DNA from 2 places in the Virgibacillus sp. GM2-2 genome. Region 2 is predicted to be linked to the other one. Evidence: a T-box and tRNA genes for the amino acid it is inferred to sense, from the RefSeq annotation. Region 2 holds a T-box; the other holds one or more tRNA genes.
The links. A T-box is a leader RNA that pairs with one kind of tRNA and senses whether it is charged. The one in region 2 lies ahead of serS (serine--tRNA ligase), so its partner is inferred to be a tRNA-Ser.
Positions count from the first base shown of each region.

Region 1: it encodes a tRNA-Ser, which carries the amino acid that the T-box ahead of serS (serine--tRNA ligase) is inferred to sense. The anticodon was not compared.

Region 1 covers NZ_JBUZWC010000002.1:179,086-189,495, reverse strand. Annotated here, with positions in the region: gene pstA (phosphate ABC transporter permease PstA) at 8-886, opposite strand; gene pstC (phosphate ABC transporter permease subunit PstC) at 888-1,817, opposite strand; gene ACY9Z2_RS04670 (PstS family phosphate ABC transporter substrate-binding protein) at 2,000-2,947, opposite strand; gene ACY9Z2_RS04665 (peptidoglycan D,D-transpeptidase FtsI family protein) at 3,196-5,292, opposite strand; gene ACY9Z2_RS04660 (MFS transporter) at 5,372-6,643, opposite strand; gene sodA (superoxide dismutase SodA) at 6,768-7,379, opposite strand; tRNA gene ACY9Z2_RS04650 (tRNA-Phe) at 7,607-7,679, opposite strand; tRNA gene ACY9Z2_RS04645 (tRNA-Ser) at 7,859-7,951, opposite strand; tRNA gene ACY9Z2_RS04640 (tRNA-Ile) at 7,963-8,039, opposite strand; tRNA gene ACY9Z2_RS04635 (tRNA-His) at 8,046-8,121, opposite strand; tRNA gene ACY9Z2_RS04630 (tRNA-Met) at 8,145-8,221, opposite strand; tRNA gene ACY9Z2_RS04625 (tRNA-Asn) at 8,225-8,299, opposite strand; gene ACY9Z2_RS04620 (Na/Pi cotransporter family protein) at 8,673-10,298, opposite strand.
Region 2 covers NZ_JBUZWC010000021.1:32,698-43,107, forward strand. Annotated here, with positions in the region: gene ACY9Z2_RS17565 (HD-GYP domain-containing protein) at 1-983, shown strand, start outside; gene ACY9Z2_RS17570 (YaaC family protein) at 1,235-2,191, opposite strand; gene guaB (IMP dehydrogenase) at 2,370-3,839, shown strand; gene ACY9Z2_RS17580 (serine hydrolase) at 4,290-5,624, shown strand; gene pdxS (pyridoxal 5'-phosphate synthase lyase subunit PdxS) at 5,675-6,559, shown strand; gene pdxT (pyridoxal 5'-phosphate synthase glutaminase subunit PdxT) at 6,575-7,165, shown strand; T-box leader at 7,265-7,485, shown strand; gene serS (serine--tRNA ligase) at 7,654-8,928, shown strand; gene ACY9Z2_RS17600 (hypothetical protein) at 9,001-9,315, opposite strand; gene ACY9Z2_RS17605 (hypothetical protein) at 9,329-10,410, opposite strand, start outside.

The sequences.
Region 1 (10,410 bases), on a different contig from region 2:
TCCTAGATTAGTATCGTTTTGAAAATTTATTTCGAATAAATACCGCTATTGAATTCATGATAATTAACATAACCAGTAATACGATAATTCCAGCTGCAGCTGCAATTTGGAACTCTTCTTGTGGTCTACTAGTCCAGTTAAATATTTGAATTGGCATAACGGTAAATGCAGACCAAATACTTTCTGGAAGAAATGCAATAAACGTTATTGCTCCAATCATCAACAATGGAGCTGTTTCACCAATTGCTCTTGATAATGCTAAAATACCACCAGTTAGTATACCTGGTATAGCAGCTGGAAGAATCACGCGTCGAATGGTTTGCCATTTGGTTGCACCCATTGCATATGAAGCTTCATATTGATCATTTGGAATCGCACGGATTGCCTCTTGAGCGGCTACTACAATGATTGGTAATATAAGCAGACTTAACGTCAATCCTCCTGCTAGTACACTTCTTCCCATCTCAAGTAATCGAACAAAAATGGTTAAACCCAGTAACCCAAACACAACAGATGGGACACCAGCAAGGTTGGAAATGTTCGTTTGGATAAACCTGGTCCATCGATTCTTTTTTGCGTATTCCTCTAAATAAATCGCAGTACCAACACCTAAGATAAGCGATACGGGAGCAGTAACTAACATTAACCATAACGACCCTACAATGGCAGCTTTAATTCCAGCCTCTTCAGGAAACCTGGATGCAAAACTGGTTAAGAAACTCCAATCTAAATAGCCTATACCTTGCGTAAAAACACGAATTAATAGTGTTGCAAGCACAACAATTCCAAACATCGTTGCAAGGAAGAAAAGCCATTTAATGATTTGATTTTTTACTAAACGTTTTCCTGTAGCATGATGTACAGCTTTTTTATCAATTAATTGCATATTAATATTCCTCCCTAAAGCGTCGAGAAATGTATTGTGCCAATAAATTCATTAACAGTGTGAAAATAAATAATGTCATACCAACTGCATAGATACTGTAATAAATAGTTGAACCATATCCAGCGTCACCAAGACTAACTTGAACAATATAAGCTGTCATCGTCTGAATTGATTCCGTCACATCTAAGGTAAACTTAGGTGTTGACCCAGCAGCAACGGCAACAATCATCGTTTCTCCGATTGCTCTAGAAATTCCTAGTACAAATGATGCGATAATACCAGATAAAGCTGCAGGAAGTACCACTTTTACTGCTACTTCTAATCTCGTGGCACCCATTGCTAGAGCACCTTCACGTATTGAGTTCGGAACCGAATTCATCGCATCCTCAGATAGAGAAGCAATCATTGGAATAATCATAATACCTACAACAATCCCTGCACTTAACGCATTAAAAATAGGAAGTTCTGCAAATATATTTTTTAAAAGGGGGGTAACAAATGTAAGTGCAAAGAACCCATATACAATTGTAGGTACACCAGCTAACACTTCTAAAATCGGCTTTATTATTTTTCTAACCTTCACAGATGCATATTCACTTAAATAAATTGCTGAAGCAAGTCCTATTGGAATAGAAACTGCCATAGCGATTACGGTAATTAGTAACGTTCCAGATATTAATGAAAGAACACCATATGCGGAAGCTTCATCAGCAAATGGATACCACTCTGTACTTGTTATAAACTCCACGAAAGATACCCGATTAAAGAACGTAATTGTTTCAACAAGCAGTGTAAAAACAATACCGATTGTTGTTAAAACCGAAATAATTGCACAGATTAAAAAGATCATCGGTGCTGCTTTTTCGGAAAACTGTAGTAAAGAGCGATTTGATTTATTTTCTTTTATCATCTCTCGAACTGACTTTGACATAACGATCCTCCCCGACTAAAACACGCAGGAATGTGAGGAAACTATAAGCTATTTCCCCACACTGAAATACTGCTATTATTTTTTTTAGAAAACTTGGCTTATCGTCAATCCCTTATGACGAAAGCCTTAGTTGCACTTATGCAGTAAGAAAGGATTTATACTTTCTGACCTGCCAACATAAGCTATTTTCCTGCTATTTCATCCAATTTCTTCAATTGTTCTTCGTACACACTATCTGGTAATGCTACGTATCCAACTGCTTCAGCCATTTTACCAGCGTTCTGAAGTGTATACTTAGTGAATTCATAAACTGCTTCATCCTTTAGTGCTTCATGCTTTACGTAAATATAGAGAGGTCTTGATAATGGTTCATATTTACCTGATTGAATTGTTTCTTGACTAGGTGTTACAGCCTCTCCTTCTTTATTCACAATTGGAACTACTTTCAGCTCATCTTTATTTTCAAGGTAGTAAGCAAATCCAAAGTAGCCGATTGCATGTTTTGTACCAGTTACACCTTGAACAAGTACGTTATCATCTTCAGATAGGGCAGCGTCTTTACGAATTTGTGCTCCTTCTAAAACTACTTCATCGAAATAATCAAATGTTCCAGAATCAGCCCCTGGACTAAAGAACTTTATTTCTTCTTCTGGCCATCCTTTACGAACATCAGCCCACGTTTCTACATTTCCACCTTCAGACCACATTTTGTTTAATTCTTCAATTGTAAGTTGGTCAACCCAGTCATTTTGTTTATTAACAACAACTGATAAACCATCTAGTGCCAATTTAAATTCTGTATACTCAATACCTGCTTCTTCTAATGCTTTCTTTTCTTCCTCTTTTATTGGACGTGATGCATTAGAAATATCTGTTTCACCAGCGATGAATTTTTCAAATCCTCCACCAGTACCAGAAACTCCAATAGTTGCTCGCACATCTGGGTTTTCTTTAGAGTATTCCTCAGCTACTGCTTCCATTATTGGGAAAACTGTAGATGATCCATCTACCATGACTTTTTTTGTACCTTCTTCTGCTGCTGATCCACTGCCATCACCATTTCCACATGCAACAGTGAACACAGCAAGTAATAACAAAATTGCAACTAATACGATAGACCTTGACTTCATTTGAAAGCCCCCTAAATGTTTGTATTATTACCTTACAAATCACATTGTACAGTGGGACTATTAAGCTAGTATTAATTGAATGTAAAGGTTATGTAAATTTGCAAGTTTAGTGGAGAAAGCTATTTTATTGATAAATTGGTTAAAAATGAGCTTCTATTTGTGATTTTCACTATGAATAAATTTAGGTAATGTTTCCTAGAAAATAAAAAATCCCAAATTGCTAGATTGCAATTCAGGATTTCTTTTTATTATTCAACTTCTGATTCAGTTACTTCCTTCTGTTCCTCACTACGTTTTTCTTTTAATTGGAAATACGTATCTAAAATCTTTTCGCCTATTACATCATTTAAATGATAATCATTATTTATCCCAGTGTTCGGGACGACAATGGCGAACGCTACTTCTGGATTTTCATACGGGGCATAACCGACTAAGTTTAAATTTAATGTGTCAACCCCTCTTATAATTTCACCTTTATCATTACGAATAAAATAACGGTTTTGGGCTGTACCTGTTTTACCAGCTGATGTATACTCCTTATCAGCAAAATAGCTATACGCTGTTCCTCCAGGGACTTGGAATGCCATTTTAAATCCTTCTTGAACACGTTCGATTAAATTCTGATCCATTGTAATACGGTTTAATACCTCCGTGTTCATGCTCTTATACACTGGTCCAAGTTCACCTTCATATGGTGTCGGTTTACGAATTGACTTGGCAAAAGTAGGTTGGACACGATAACCGTCGTTAGCAATCGTTGAAACATACTGTGCTAATTGCATCGTCGTGTACGTATCATATTGGCCAATAGAAAAGTCTAATAATAGACCACCCTGCTTCGTGGAACCTTCATAACCAGTTGATTCATATGGAAAATCCACACCGGTTGGCACACCTAATCCAAACTGACTATAGTAATTTCGCAATTCTCTAAACGATGATGGATCGAATTGCAACTTTTCGTTTGGTTCATAATTGAAATCGCCAGCCATGCGCATTGCAATATAAAACATGTATACGTTAGAAGATTCTTGTAATGCTGTTAGATCACTCATCCACCCTAGCGCACCATCTGTATAGGAACTTTTTTCAGGGGTTCCGGCTATTTTTATAGGTGCATCATAAAAACGTTGGCGAGGTTCTATAACACCTGATTCATAACCAGCCAGAACCGTAGCACCTTTTACAGTAGACCCTGCTCGGTGTGCTGCGTACATGGTACCATAGGCAACATTTTTAAATTCTCCAGTTTCTCGGTTGTATTCCTGTCCTGACACCGCTAATAGTTCACCTGTTTGTGGATCCATTACAACAGCATATGCTTCACTTAAATATGGGTTAGGATGCTCATATATTGCTTTCTTTATTTCTTCACGAAGGATTTGATCAACCTTCTTCTGGAATTCCATATCAATAGATAGAACAAGGTCTTTACCTCTTTCACCTTCTACAACGACATCCGAGTCAATCACTAATCCATCTTTATTTGTTGTGTATTGAATTTGTTCTTTTCTTCCTCGTAAAACACTTTCGTACTGCTCTTCTAATCCACTTGTACCTACACGGTCATTCCGGCTATACCCTCTTGTGATATAAAAATCTTCCCGTTCTTTTGGTATGCCCTGCTCTTGCGAGGTAATAGAACCAAAAATACTTCTTAGCGTATCATCGTACGGATACACTCTTTCCCAGTCAGTTGTTGCATTGATGCCCGGTAATTGTGCAAGATGTTCAGAGACCTTGGCATATTCTTCTGCCGTAACCCCTTCATTTTTTACAACGTGGGGACTTAACGAATAAGCTTTATCTAATTCAGTTTTAATATTGATTATTTCTTTTTGCTGCTTTGTAAAGCCATTAATTTCTTCTTTTGTAATTCGATCCAGCATTAACTGGTACTCTTCTCCGTTATCAAGTTCTTTTATCTCTTTTTCTGATAAACGGCTTTTTGCTTCTTCTTCATGTTTCAAATACCAAAATTCTTTTAAATTTCGTTCAGTTAATTCGCCTTTTTCAGGAACCATATCAATATACTCTGCTAAATCTCTAGCAACATCTAGTCGTTCTTCCGCTGTGGTTCCCTTCGCTGGAGTGTATGTAATTGCATAAAGCGGTTTGTTACCTACAACTACATTGTGGTTTGAATCCAAAATTCTTCCCCTAGGAACAGGAATTTTAGACGTATCTTTGATGGTACGATTAACTTCCTTCTGATAACCTTCCCCATTCACTATTTGTACAATTCCAAGTCGTAAAATCAAACCAGAAAATAATAAAAATACAATAAAAAATAATATATTTAGACGAAAGGGAAGTTGAGCCTTCTTCTTTTTCTTTTTAACCATTTAATATCTCCCTTTTTCAATGACAAGTTAGCTTAGTTATAATTCATTATAACATTTACAAGGGAACTTTCTAAGCCTATTAACGATTTTTTTCATCAGGGAGTTCTTCTTTTTTCATAATTTCTTCATCTTTTTCGGTCACAAGAAAGATATCCTTCGCAAAAAAGTATATAAACAAATGTCCAGCTCCAAATGTAATTAATAATATAGGGATAATTTTTTCAGCATCAATCACTGTAACAGCTATCAAAAAGATGACGATAGAAGTCACTCTACCTGCATTTACGAACAATTCACGGACAACAATATATTCTATACGAAGATCGCGTGCCCTCCACGCTTTTCCAATTACATCATAGGTTAACGAAGCGTAAGGGACATTGATTATCGGATAAGCAATACCAATTAATATTGCATACACAATAAGAATTGGATAGCTAACATTAAATATAATGATATAAACCGCAGAATAAAGAATTAACGCTCCAATTAAGATTGCTTTTTTTCGTAAATTGGGTTTTATAAACTTCGTAGCTAAGAAATAAAAAATAAACGAAAGCCCAGATAAGAATAAATTAAACATCCCTAGTGCGAGCTCGCTACCAGTTGCGATAAATACCCATATTGCAATAACAAATAAGAAGATCCCTTCTCTTAGCCCCTGAAAAACGTGTGCATGTAAAATATTTTTCCAATTCTTATTATGTTTTCGTTCATGTAATATCCGTTTAAAGTGATACGCACCTTCTGCCTGTCGCCTACTTAGAAAAAAGCTACAGATTACGGCACCAATAAACATTAGAAATGATACAGTAAAGATGGTCTTGTAACCAAAATTTTGATCCATTTTAGCAATGATAATCCCTGCGATTAATGGTCCAATCATGCCACCAAAAGATTGTAATACACCAAGGAACCCGTTAAAAACGTCTCGAGTATCCGGTTCAGTGATCTCAAAGGTTAAAACGTTAAATGCAAGCCAGTAAAAACCAAATCCGATTCCCAAAAGACTACCTAAAAGGATATGAAAAGACGAAGCAGCATCTCCAATAAATAATACACTCAAAAAAAATAGAGATAAGAACGTTACCCCTAATCGTAAAACAATAATTCGATCGACCTTTTTTGCCATCTTTCCGGCTAGTATAAACGTAAGCGGCTGAAAGATGTAAATCCCTAAATTATACAGTGCAATCGTTATGTAATCACCAGACTGTTTCCAAAGATAAATATTCACAAATGTATTAGATAAAAATAAACCCAACGAATAAAGTCCACCTATAACTAATAAAAAGGTTAAGTCACGATTTTCTTTTATTTTTTCAACGATGTATTGTTTATATCTCTGCATAGTGAATTACTCCTCCTGTGTTCCTTGTTAGTTTGAACAATTCACCGAGAGATATTCAAGCGGATAGCCTTAAACAGAATTAAAGCGTAGGGCACATTGCCCTACGCTCATTTCATACAATTATTTATTTAGCTTCATTATAGTTCTTTGTTACTTCATCCCAGTTAACTACATTCCAGAATGCTGAAACATAATCAGGACGTTTGTTTTGATACTTAAGGTAGTATGCATGCTCCCATACATCTAATCCTAAAATTGGAGTTTTTCCATCGCTTAATGGATTATCTTGGTTTGGAGTACTGGTAACTTCAAGCTCACCATTGTTAACAACAAGCCATGCCCAACCAGATCCAAAACGGGTTTTAGCAGCTTCTTCAAACTCTTCTTTAAACTTATCAAAGCTACCGAATTTGTTGTTAATTTTATCAGCTAATTCACCTGAAGGCTCCCCGCCACCATTTGGTGAAAGAACTTTCCAGAATAGGCTATGGTTTGCGTGACCGCCACCATTGTTACGTACTGCTGTACGGATATTTTCTGGTACCGAGTCAAGATTTGCTACTAAGTCTTCAATTGACTTATCTTGTAAATCAGCATGACCTTCAAGCGCACCATTTAATTTTGTAACGTAAGTATTATGATGCTTCGTATGGTGGATGTTCATTGTTTCTTTATCGATTGTTGGTTCTAAAGCATCGTATGCATAATGTAATTCTGGTAATTCAAATTTTGCCATGATTAAACGTCCTCCCTTAATATTTATGATAATAAAAGGAGTGAAAATTCACCCTTTTAATGAAAGATTATCAGAGCTTTGAGCGACATGCAACTTATATGCATATTTTTACAATTGCTTTATCAAAGCATCCTTAGATACTATTTCACGAATCTTTAGCGTTCAAACATATTTTTAAAGAAAAAATCAGTTTATCGAGATAGTCTCAATAAACTGATTTAATAAGATGGCTCAGGACGGAATCGAACCGCCGACACAAGGATTTTCAGTCCTTTGCTCTACCGACTGAGCTACTGAGCCGTAAATAATTTATAATGTTAAATGTCAAACTGACTAAAATTTACTTTGAAGATTATTCAATGTAGATGTGCTCGTCGTGTTCTGAAGCAGAACTCCTCGCAAGCCTGCACATAGAAGCTTACTCAAGGATGTTTGCGGCTCTCTACCGAATGAGCTACTGAGCCGAGATAAATTATGTATGGAGGAGGTAGAGGGATTCGAACCCCCGCGCGGTTTGACCCGCCTGTCGGTTTTCAAGACCGATCCCTTCAGCCAGACTTGGGTATACCTCCGAGTTTTAAAATGGTGGACCCTGCAGGACTCGAACCTGCGACCGATCGGTTATGAGCCGATAGCTCTAACCAGCTGAGCTAAGGGTCCTTTTTATGGGGCGACCGGTGGGGATCGAACCCACGAATGCCGGAGCCACAATCCGGTGCGTTCACCACTTCGCCACGACCGCCATAAAAATATATTAAATTAAATTGGTAGCGGCGGAGGGGATCGAACCCCCGACCTCACGGGTATGAACCGTACGCTCTCGCCAGCTGAGCTACACCGCCATTTGGCTCCACAGGTAGGATTCGAACCTACGACCGATCGGTTAACAGCCGATAGCTCTACCACTGAGCTACTGTGGAATAATCAAAAAAAGTAAATCATACTGCTATAATCCTACTTGGGTCTACTCGTCACAAATTACGTTCCTCGCATGATCTCACAAAACCAAAACCGTTCGATCAAGCTACTGTGGAATAATCTTAAAAAATAAATCATACTGCTATAATCATGAGTCACATTATGTAATAGAATATCAACAAGCGACGAAATATAATTTACCATGTAGAAAGAAATATGTCAATATATTTCTTAAAGAATTTCATAATAACTAGGACAACTTCTCTCGAGCAACATTAATTACTATAGCACTTTCTCGATTATTTTTCAATTTTTAATTTCTAAAAATCAAAGATTAGCATCCGAATTAGATGCTAATCTCTAATTAAACTGATTTTATTCACCTAAAACAGCTTCAGCAATATTAACGGAGTGATCACCGATTCGTTCTAGATTACTGATCATATCAACAAAAACTATTCCTGCTGAACCACTACATAAGCCTTCGTTCATGCGAATAATATGTTTCTTACGGAAACTGCGCTCCATTTTGTCAATTTCATCCTCTTTTTGGACGACCGCAAGTGCTTCCTCTCGATTCATTCCATCTAAAGCACTTACCGCTTGTTTCACAGTAAGAATGGTTAAATCGAACATATTATTTAAATCTTCTTGTGCTTGTTCAGTTAAATTGACTTTATTAGAAATTTTATAATCAATCAGTTCTATAATATTTTCGAAATGATCACCAATTCGTTCAATATCTCTTACAGAATCCATTAATGCAGTATGCTTTTCACTTTCCGATTCTGATAAAGATCCAGCAGATACATCAACTAGGTATTCCGTAATTTTTTTATCTAGGTTGTTTAATGCCCCTTCAATTTGCATTGCAGTTTCGGCATTCTTCTTTTGGTGTGTGACCAAATATTGATTTGTTTCTTCAAGTCCTTGTGCAGCATATTCACCCATGCGGATTACTTCCATCTTAGCTTGATCTAATGCTAGTGATGAGGATTGCTGAATAAAGATTGGATCTAAATGCTTTGGTTTATATTCAATCGTTACATCTTCCCCAGGAATTAATTTTGTAACTAACCAAGCTAGTGCACCAATAAACGGAAATTGAATAATGGTATTAATGAGATTAAAGCTACCATGTGCAAATGCAATTGTCATTTCTTCATTTAAATTAAATTGCTCTTGTAAAAACATTACGTATTGAGTGAAAAATCCTATCAACGATAAAAATATAGTTGTACCAATTAAGTTGAAAAATACGTGCGTAAATGCAGCTCTTCTTGCAGCAACACTCGCACCAATCGACGCTAATACTGCTGTAATGGTTGTTCCAATATTATCACCAAATAGGACAGGAATCGCTGCTTTGAGTTCTAAAGCTCCCTCAGCGAAAAGCCCTTGTAGTATACCAATAGTTGCACTTGAACTTTGAACAATTACTGTAAAAAGTGTACCGATTACTACGCCTAAAATTGGGTTTTGACTCATATTAAGTGTTAGCTCTTGAAATGCTTCCAATGATCGAAGTGGATGCATTCCACTGCTCATTAATTCTAGGCCAAAGAACAGTGCACCAAATCCAAAGATCGTTTGCCCAATGTTTGTTATTTTTTGATTGTTAAAGAAAAATATTAAGAAACAACCTACTGCAATAATTGGAAGTGCATATTCCCCTAAATCAATACCGATAATGAATGCAGTAACCGTAGTACCAATATTTGCACCCATAATAACCCCAATAGCTTGTCTTAATGTCATAAATCCTGCATTAACTAAGCCAACTGTTAAAACAGTTGTTCCAGAACTACTTTGAATTAGTATCGTTACAATGATACCAGCTAATACACCTAAAAAAGGATTGGTTGTGAATTTATCAAGGATATCACGTAATTTATCTCCAGCTGACTTCTGTAATCCATCTCCCATAAATTTAATACCAAGAAGAAAAATACCTAGTCCGCCAACAAATTCAAAAATCAGCTTTTGAATATCAATTTCCAATGGTTATTCCATCCCTTCAATTTTTGTTGATTTTTGTCACATTCGTTACCATTATTAACGATATGTAAGTGTTTTGTAAAGTGTCAACTTAAAAATTTACATTAAATTTACA
Region 2 (10,410 bases):
TCACGATATTGGAGAAATTTTTAATCAATCATGTAGATGTTGGAGCGAAGTTGGCAGATGGAAAAGCCTTTACACCAAAAACGGTTATAAAAGAAAAAGAGAAATCAAAGCAGGTACCATCAACAAAAAGTAGAGATAAATTAACGTTTGAGGATCATTATCATCTTGTTGTAACAGCGTATAAGAGGCTTTTTCATTCTTGGCAAAACAACATTACGATTGATATGCCAGCGGTTCGAAAGCTTGCGATTCCGTTATTTGAACGGATGGACAAGGGTGAAGTTGATGTCTTTACATTGCATCAATTAAGTACAAAAAAGGATTATATGTATCATCATAGTATTGCAGTTGGAATAATTGCTGCTTTTTTAGGAAAGAAAATGGGTTATTCGAGCGGTGATTGGATTCAAATTGGGTTAGCAGGATTCCTTAGTGATAGTGGGATGGCTAAAATATCACCAGGGATATTACATAAATCTGGGTCACTAACCGATGCTGAAGTAAACGAAATGAAAAATCACCCAACCTATTCATACCGAATGGTCGAACATATACCAACGATAACCCAGGTTGTAAAATTAGCTATTTTACAGCACCATGAACGAATGGATGGTAGTGGCTATCCACTTGGTGTTCAAAAGGAAAAAATACATGCTTATGCGCGGATCATTGCTGTTAGTGACATGTATCATGCCATGACTAGTGATCGTCCGTATCAAGAAAAAAAATCGCCGTTTCAAGCGATTGAAACGTTATCTTTTCATAAATTTACCCATTTTGATCACCAGGTAGTTGATCTGTTTATTAAAAGCCTTGCTAATTTTACAATTGGCACAAAGGTAACGTTATCGGATGGCCATAAAGCGGAAATTGTTTTTGTAGAAGACAAGTTTCCAACAAGACCAATGGTAAAGCTTGATGATGGAGAAAGTATTTTGGCATTAAAAGATAGACCAAATATTTATATTGAAGAAATTATCTAATCAGAAATAGACTGGGACAAAATTAAATTCATTAATAAGAATTCGAACAATAATATAAAATAGTGTAAAAAAATCGCTCCGGAAATATACTTCGCTTTCCGCGGGTGGCTGGTGAGCCTCCTCGTGCTTTCGCACTCCGGGGTCTCACCGATGCCATCCCTCCCGCAGGAGTCTACGTATATTTCCGGAGCTAATTTATAACATTGTTCGTCATCTCAATTGGTAGGAATAGTTATAAGCCAACCTCTTAACTAATTTCTCCCCTTATGCATCAACCACTCTCCAAGTAAAACCTCAATCTTATCAGCAACGATTGTTAAATAATGTGCAATAACCGAGTAATCTAATCCATGTTTTGTAGCAAATAGTTCTCCCCAAAACTCTGTTTCATAACGACTAATCATACTTAGGTTATATAGCAATAAATAATGGATTAAAATCTCAGGAATTGTAACAAAATACGTACGTTCTAAAGGAAAATATATGGTTTGCTTCTCTTGATGACAATAAAATGGTCCATTCATTTGTTGAACAGGTTTTTCCAACGTAACGATAAGGGATCCATCTGTTGTTTCTGTTTTTTTTATGTTAGACAAATGTGTTTGTATCCGTTGAATAAATGCACGCTCGGTTAAATGAAAACGATCAAGGATAGTAACTGGAAACTGTAGAAGTGAAGAGCCTATTTCACCAATCTCAACAGTTTTTTCATGATTACTATGCACAAAAAGGTCATTCATCTCAGGTATTAATCCTAATAAAAATTCCATTTTAATTTTCTGGAAAGGTGCATGTTTCATAGAAAACAAATGATTACATGCATAACTAAACAGGCCATTTTGTTGAATTTTTACCTCATCATGGATGAACGTGTAATCCTTCTTTTTTCGCTTTCTAGCTGTGACACCATGTGCCAGAATAGACGTCGATTCAGGATAACCTGGTCGATTGGTTAATAAGCATGCTTTTAATAAGTGAACCATCCCGTAGAAATATAAAAGTGGCTGGAGCCGAACATCAGCTTTTCTTCCTTCTTGTAAAAATAACTCCCCCTGATCAAGGTAGTACATCAATGTACCACTGTTTTCATAGCTTTTCGATTCCGGTTCACGTTCACCGATTGTTGTATAACAATTTTCTAGAAATTGTTGGCTCGAATGGAGATTATGTAAAGAGGTGAAAAAGGTTGATATATCCTGTTTTCTCATATAATTCCTCCTCTCTAAACTATTAAAATATTTAGAATGCATTTTCTTTTTCCACTTTAGTAAGTACCTGTTGAAAATCACTTAACGATACCTTATTCTAAGTAACAATTAGTGTAACCGTATAGATAAATAATACGCATAGACTTTATGCCATAAAATGACAATTAGGAGGATGAAGATGCGCGAGGATAAGTTTGCAAAAGAAGGTTTAACGTTTGATGATGTATTACTAGTACCAGCGAAATCAGAAGTACTTCCAAAGGACGTAGAAGTAAAAACAAAACTGTCTCAAAAACTAAAGTTAAACGCACCGTTTATTAGTGCAGGCATGGATACAGTTACGGAAGCTGAAATGGCAATAGCAATGGCACGTCAAGGTGGCTTTGGTGTTATTCATAAAAACATGTCGATTGAAGACCAAGCAGAACAGGTTGATCGTGTAAAACGTTCGGAAAGTGGCGTTATTACTAATCCTTTCTTTTTAACCCCTGAACATCAAGTATTTGATGCTGAGCATTTGATGGGCAAATTCCGCATCTCTGGCGTTCCGATTGTAAATAACGAAGAGGAACAAAAGCTAGTCGGAATCCTTACAAATCGTGATCTTCGTTTTATTCAAGACTATTCGATTTTAATTCACGAAGTAATGACAAGTGAAAATCTGGTAACTGCACCAGTTGGTACGACACTGGATGAAGCAGAAAAAATGCTACAGCAATATAAAATTGAAAAATTACCACTTGTTGATGATAACGGTGTTTTAAAGGGATTAATTACGATTAAGGATATTGAAAAAGTAATTGAATTTCCAAACGCTGCAAAAGATGCACAAGGTAGATTATTAGTAGGTGCAGCTGTTGGTGTAACCGTTGATGCAATGAAACGAATCGAGCACCTTGTAACTAGTGGCGTAGATGTAATTGTCATTGATACGGCACATGGTCATTCAAAAGGCGTATTAGAGCAAGTGAAACGTGTAAGACAAGCTTATCCAGAATTAGACATCATTGCTGGAAACGTTGCGACTGCGGAAGCGACAAAAGAATTAATTGAAGCAGGCGCATCTATTGTAAAAGTAGGAATTGGACCAGGTTCCATTTGTACAACACGCGTTGTAGCAGGTGTTGGTGTACCGCAGATAACAGCTGTTAACGATTGTGCAATGGCTGCTGCAGAATATGGCATTCCAGTAATTGCAGATGGTGGTATTAAGTATTCAGGTGATGTTGCCAAAGCATTAGCTGCTGGAGCGCATGCAGTTATGCTTGGTAGTATGTTTGCTGGGGTATCCGAAAGCCCTGGAGACACAGAAATTTTCCAAGGTAGACAATATAAAGTATATCGTGGTATGGGATCAGTAGGTGCAATGAAAGCTGGTTCAAAAGATCGTTATTTCCAAGAATCAGAGGAAACGAAAAAGCTTGTACCTGAAGGAATCGAAGGACGAGTTGCCTACAAAGGGCCTCTAGCAGATACTGTTCATCAATTAATCGGTGGATTACGTGCTGGCATGGGCTATTGTGGAACAGCTTCAATTGATTCGTTACGTAACGATGCTCGTTTTATTCGTATTACCAATGCAGGTTTACGTGAAAGCCATCCACATGATGTTCAAATTACGAAAGAAGCACCGAATTACTCGGTATAAATAGTATGAAAGCTTCCTTTTCTAGAGGAAGCTTTTTTTGTTTGTTGCTTGGGTTTGGAGCAGCCTGTGCATCAAATCTAAGCGAGTAATGTCTTTTCTGGACACACGTTCCTCTATTTCCTGAAAAAACCTCATTTTGTACATGTTATCGGACCCCAGAGACCTTATTTAACCAAAATCATAATAAATTACCCCCTTTTTGATCAAATAAAGGATCCTGTGTCCGGAAAAAATTTTGTTCAATTCAATGGTCTTAGCCACACAAGCAAATTTTGTCGAAAGAAGTAATGGATGATTAAGTCTGGGGCACAAATAAATAGGTAAATAATCCTAGTAAAAAAATAGATAGGGAATATTCCCCGTCTATTTTTTTGTTATTTTCTATGGTAAACTATCAAAGATGTGGTTTAAAAATTAATAGATATTTATATACAGGTGGAGGTAGAGAAAGTGATAGACAACGTAAAGAGAATTTTGTCATTATTACTTGTAGCATTAGTAATGGTGACAACGGTAATTGTACAGCCTATGGGAACACAAGCAGCGACCGTTGAGCTTAATGCAAAATCAGCAATATTAGTTGATGCAGAGACAGGGAAGATTTTATACGCTAAAAATGCTGATACGGCACTACCACCAGCTAGTATGACAAAAATGATGACGGAATACCTTGTATGGGAAGCTATCGAAAGTGGTCAAATCAGCTGGGATACAACAACAACTATTAGTGACTATCCATATAGTATATCGGCTAATCCAACCTTCTCAGGAATTGGATTAACGCAAAATAAACCATATACCGTAAAAGAATTGTATAAAGCAATGGCAGTATTTTCGGATAATGGTTCTACTATCGCACTTGCAGAATTAATTGCAGGTTCCGAAGGTCAATTTGTTAAAATGATGAACAAAACAGCAGAAGAAATGGGTTTACCTGATTATAAATTTGTTAACTCCACTGGATTACCTAATTCACTACTTGGTGAAAATGTACCAGAGGGAACAGATCCAAACGCAAACAACTTACTTTCTGCACGTTCTGCAGCATTATTGGCATACAACCTAATTAAAGAGCATCCACAAGCACTAGAAGTTTCTAGTCAAACAGAAGTAGAGTTTGAAGGTTACAATGTGGAGAATTTGAACTGGATGTTGCCACATACAGCATCATTCTTGAAGCAGTTCCATTATGAAGGTGTGGATGGTCTAAAAACAGGACATACCGATATAGCTGGCTATTGCTTCACAGGGACAGCAGAACGTAATGGACAACGACTTATTTCAGTTGTCATGAAGACGGACAGTAAAGCTGAACGTTTTCAGGAAACAGCAAAACTATTAGATTTTGGATTTTCTAACTTTGAAACAAAAGAACTTTTTCCAAAAGGCTATCAACTAGATGGACAAGCGAAGTTACCTGTGGCTGATGGAAAAAAAGATACTGTTGAAATCGCAACAAATAAAGCAATAAAGGTACCTGTACAACAAGGTCAGGAAGAAAAGTATACGCTAAAATATACGTTGAATAAAGACAAACTAAACAAAGCTGGCGAATTAGCTGCTCCAATTGAAAAAGGCGAGAAAATAGGAACAGCCGAATTAATTTTCGAAGGTGAAAACGATTATGGCTACATTTTTAATGCAGAAACGAATAAGACGGTTGACGTTGTAGCACAAGATTCTGTCGAAAAAGACAACTGGTTTATGTTGATTATTGGATCAATTGGTGACTTTTTTGGAAACCTATTTACAACAATCGTTGATACTGTTAAAGGTTGGTTTTAAGTAGTATAATAATCTAGGCTGAAAGTATCATATCACAGGAGGAATTACGAATGACAAATACAGGTACAGATCGCGTAAAACGTGGAATGGCAGAAATGCAAAAAGGCGGCGTAATCATGGACGTTGTCAACGCTGAACAAGCAAAAATCGCAGAGGAAGCTGGAGCAGTTGCTGTTATGGCATTGGAGCGTGTTCCATCTGATATCCGTGCTGCAGGTGGCGTAGCTCGTATGGCTGGCCCTGAAATCACGGAAGCAGTAATGAATGCAGTTTCTATCCCTGTTATGGCAAAGGCACGTATTGGACATATCGTTGAAGCACGTGTTTTAGAAGCAATGGGCGTCGATTACATTGACGAAAGTGAAGTATTAACACCAGCTGATGATGTATACCATTTAAATAAATCAGATTTCACGGTTCCTTTCGTATGTGGATGCCGTAACCTAGGAGAAGCTGCACGTCGTATTGGTGAAGGTGCATCTATGCTTCGTACAAAAGGTGAACCTGGTACAGGAAATATCGTTGAAGCGGTTCGTCATATGCGTCAAATTCAATCTGAAATCCGTCAATTGTCAGCAATGTCGAAAGATGAAGTGATGACATTTGCAAAAAATATCGGAGCACCATTCGAGCTATTGTTGCAAATTCGCGAAGAAGGTCGTTTACCTGTTGTTAACTTTGCTGCAGGTGGCGTTGCAACACCAGCCGATGCTGCATTGATGATGGAACTTGGAGCTGACGGGGTATTCGTTGGATCTGGTATCTTCAAATCAGATAATCCAGCAAAATTTGCTAAAGCGATTGTAGAAGCTACAACACACTACACAGATTATAAGCTTATTGCTGAACTTTCTAAGGATCTTGGTATCGCGATGAAAGGGATCGAAATGAGCACACTTTCCGGATCTGACCGTATGCAAGATCGTAGTGAATAGAAAGAAGGAATGACTATGACAACAATCGGTGTTCTTGCACTACAAGGTGCAGTTCGCGAACATATTCGTTCTGTGGAAGCATCTGGTGCAATAGCAATAGAGATAAAACGTACAGAACAGCTAGAAGAAATCGATGGACTTATTTTCCCTGGTGGAGAAAGTACAACGATGCGACGCTTAATTAATAGCTACGGTTTTTTTGAAGCACTGAGAGAATTTGGTGCGAAAGGAAAGCCAATTTTCGGAACCTGTGCTGGATTGATCTTAATGGCGACAGAAATTGAAGGTCAGGAAAGTGGCCATTTAGGTTTGATGAACATGAAGGTTGCACGTAATGCCTTTGGACGTCAGGTAGCAAGCTTCGAAAAAGAACTTGAAATCAAGCATGTGGCAGATGACTTTAATGCAGTGTTTATTCGTGCCCCATATGTCGTTGAGGTTGGACAAGAGGTTGAAGTGTTAGCAACGTATCAAGACCGTATTGTTGCGGCAAAACAAGGGCATTATATTTGTACAGCGTTTCATCCGGAATTAACGGATGACAATCGATTTGTGGAGTATTTTGTTAAAATGGTGGAAGAATCTAAAAAAATGCTTGCATCGTAGTATTATTGGCTAAATGTACTGTTTGTTGGACGAATAAACCATTTTTATAAAAAGACTTGCATCCTAACATAAAATTATGTATGATGTATCATAATCATTTAAACAGTAATGCGAGGAAATAGTAACAGTTATGCTTTCTAAAGAGAGTCGATGGTTGGTGTGAATCGATGAAGGAATGCTGTGAATCCATCCTTAAACTGGTTTACTGAACGCAGGTTGTAGTAGGTAAACCCGGCTAAAAACCGTTAACATTTTTGAGCCGGAAGAGTTCATCTCTTCAATCAGGGTGGCATCGCGGGAATTATACTCTCGTCCCTATTTTTGGGACGGGAGTTTTTTAATGGAAAAGCGGAGGTGACTGTTCAGAAGCGGACGCATAAGCAATAGACATTCCAAACGCCTGGTTTTTGGCGTTTGGAATGTCTATTGCTTATGACGGCAGCTTCTAGGAACCGTAGCTAGACAAAATAAAAAAGGAGGAACTAAACATGTTAGACATGAAGTATCTACGCAATAATTTTCCAGAAGTAAAAGAAAAACTAGCCCACCGTGGTGAAGATTTATCTGAATTAGATAAGTTTGGTGAGCTTGACATACGTCGTCGTGAATTAATTGCAGAAACAGAAAAATTAAAAGCAAAACGAAACGAGGCAACGAAGCAAATTTCTGTGCTGAAAAAGGAGAAAAAAGATGCAGAGCCTGCAATTAAAGAAATGCGTGAGGTTGGCGATCAAATTAAGGAATTGGATACAGAACTAAAGGATATCGAAAAAAAACTAGAAATGATGTTGTTGTCTATTCCAAACATTCCACATGAAAGTGTACCAGTTGGAGAAGACGAGGATGACAATGTGTTGGCACGTGAATGGGGTGACGTCCCTAAGTTCGAATTTGAAGCACAACCGCACTGGGATGTCGCAACGAATTTGGATATCTTGGATTTTGAAAGTGCAGGAAAGGTAACAGGAAGCAGATTTGTTTTTTATAAAGGGTTAGGGGCTCGTTTAGAACGTGCGCTACTAAACTTTATGATGGACTTACACGCAGATGAGCATGGATATACGGAAATGCTTCCGCCATATATGGTAAATCGCACAAGCATGACAGGTACAGGTCAGCTTCCAAAATTTGAGGAAGACGCATTTAAGCTTGAAGGCTGGGACTATTTTATGGTACCAACTGCTGAGGTTCCCGTAACGAACTACCATCGTGATGATATTTTACGAAATGATGATTTACCGAAAAAATATGTGGCATTTAGTGCATCTTTCCGTTCTGAAGCGGGATCTGCTGGACGCGATACACGCGGCTTGATTCGTCAGCATCAATTTAATAAGGTAGAGCTTGTTCACTTTACGAAGCCTGAAGATTCTTATGAAACACTTGAAACATTAACAGAACATGCGGAAAAAGTTTTACAGCTATTAAAATTACCGTACCGTGTGATGAGCATGTGTACAGCTGACTTAGGCTTCACTGCTGCTAAAAAATACGATATTGAAGTATGGATTCCTAGCCAAGATACGTATCGTGAAATCTCTTCTTGCTCTAACTTTGAGGATTTCCAAGCAAGACGCGCCGGCATTCGCTTCCGTCGCGAAGAAAAAGGAAAGCCAGAATTTGTTCATACGTTAAACGGATCTGGACTTGCTATTGGTCGTACCGTTGCAGCTATTTTGGAAAACTATCAGCAAGAGGATGGCTCTGTGGTTGTACCAGAAGTGTTACGACCTTATATGGGTGGGAAAGATGTAATTAGGTAAATAAAAAAATTCCTCCTTTCATTGATTGGAGGAATTTAAATTTATTAATAAAATGTTTTTTATCCACCATAGTTATACAAAACTTACTACGGTTGAGAGTACGAAAACACAAAATGCCGAAAGTGTAAATGAATTAACCAAACTCATCTTATAGGGACCCTCATTTTTGGTTGGTTCATCCTTAATAGAAATTGCTCCAATAAAACGTATCCCCTTTTGCTTTACATCCATTCCATTGATAACGAAAGTAAAAAGGACGGAAATTATTAACATGATTATTCCGAATGGAAAAAATACATCCTGTAACTGGACGTTTTGCTCGATTGAAAACAAATAAATGAATAACAGCTGCAAAGCAATCAATACAATCAATTTAACCAGTAACAACTTACCCCATCCTTTATAGTTCCATCTTTTTCTTTATATCAGCCAATTCATCCTCAAACTGTAAGGCTTCTTCTTCAGTCAATTCACCATCACCATATCTAACCTTTTGATACAAATCCAAATAAGAAGCTTCTATACCATACCGATCAAACCAGTTTTCAATTGTCTCGGATGTTTCTCTACCTTTTTCTTTTCGCTTAGCCAGTTGTTCGAATTGATACACTTTGCGTCTAATTCGATTATTGGGCTTTTTTGAATTTCCTTTTCTAAATAATGAATTGTTTTTTCCTTTTTCAGTTGGTTCTGTTTCTTTTATTCGAGTGGAAGAGAAGATTTTCGATATGCTCCCCTTACCTTGTGAAATAGCCTTTTTACGTACTAAAAATATAATAACTACTATAAAAATTAGAATAATGATTAACTGGCCAATTCCTAAAACAAACTCGGGCACATCGGTTTCAGGGTAGCTAGTTTTAGGAGGTATAGGATTTTGTTCTCCAATTTTTGGACTAAATTGTGGTTTTGCGACAGTCAGCATCGATACAATTTTATTCCAAATGGTAGCAAGGGAAAGATTGCTAATTTGAAAGAAAGAAAATAAAAGAACACTACCTACCAAAGTCAAACCAATAAACCAAGATGGATAACGTAACGATGGGTAAATATTCATATCTCTTCCAACAAAAATATGGCTTAATTGGTAACCGACAACCATGAAAACTAAAAAGGTGATCGCCATCCAAATCAGATTTGGATCATAAAAAAAGATAACATCTATTGCAAATAAAAATAGCATCCCCCCGATTAACTGTAATTGTCTCTCTCTAGCTACTTCATTTTCCTGAATGATGAACCTCCATACAAAAAACATACCAATTATGAGGCTAATAAATACAGAAAGTCCAATTACATAGTTTGTGAACAGTACCAAGATAGCAAGGTCCACCACATAAATAATATAATTTTTAATTAATCGGATACTGAGAACAAAGAGTACAATGGAAAAAATAATTATAATTAAATAGTTCCAAAAAGGTTTTGAGTAAAGGAATGAAGAATGAATTGGGACTAACAAAAAATAAAAGACAAGACATT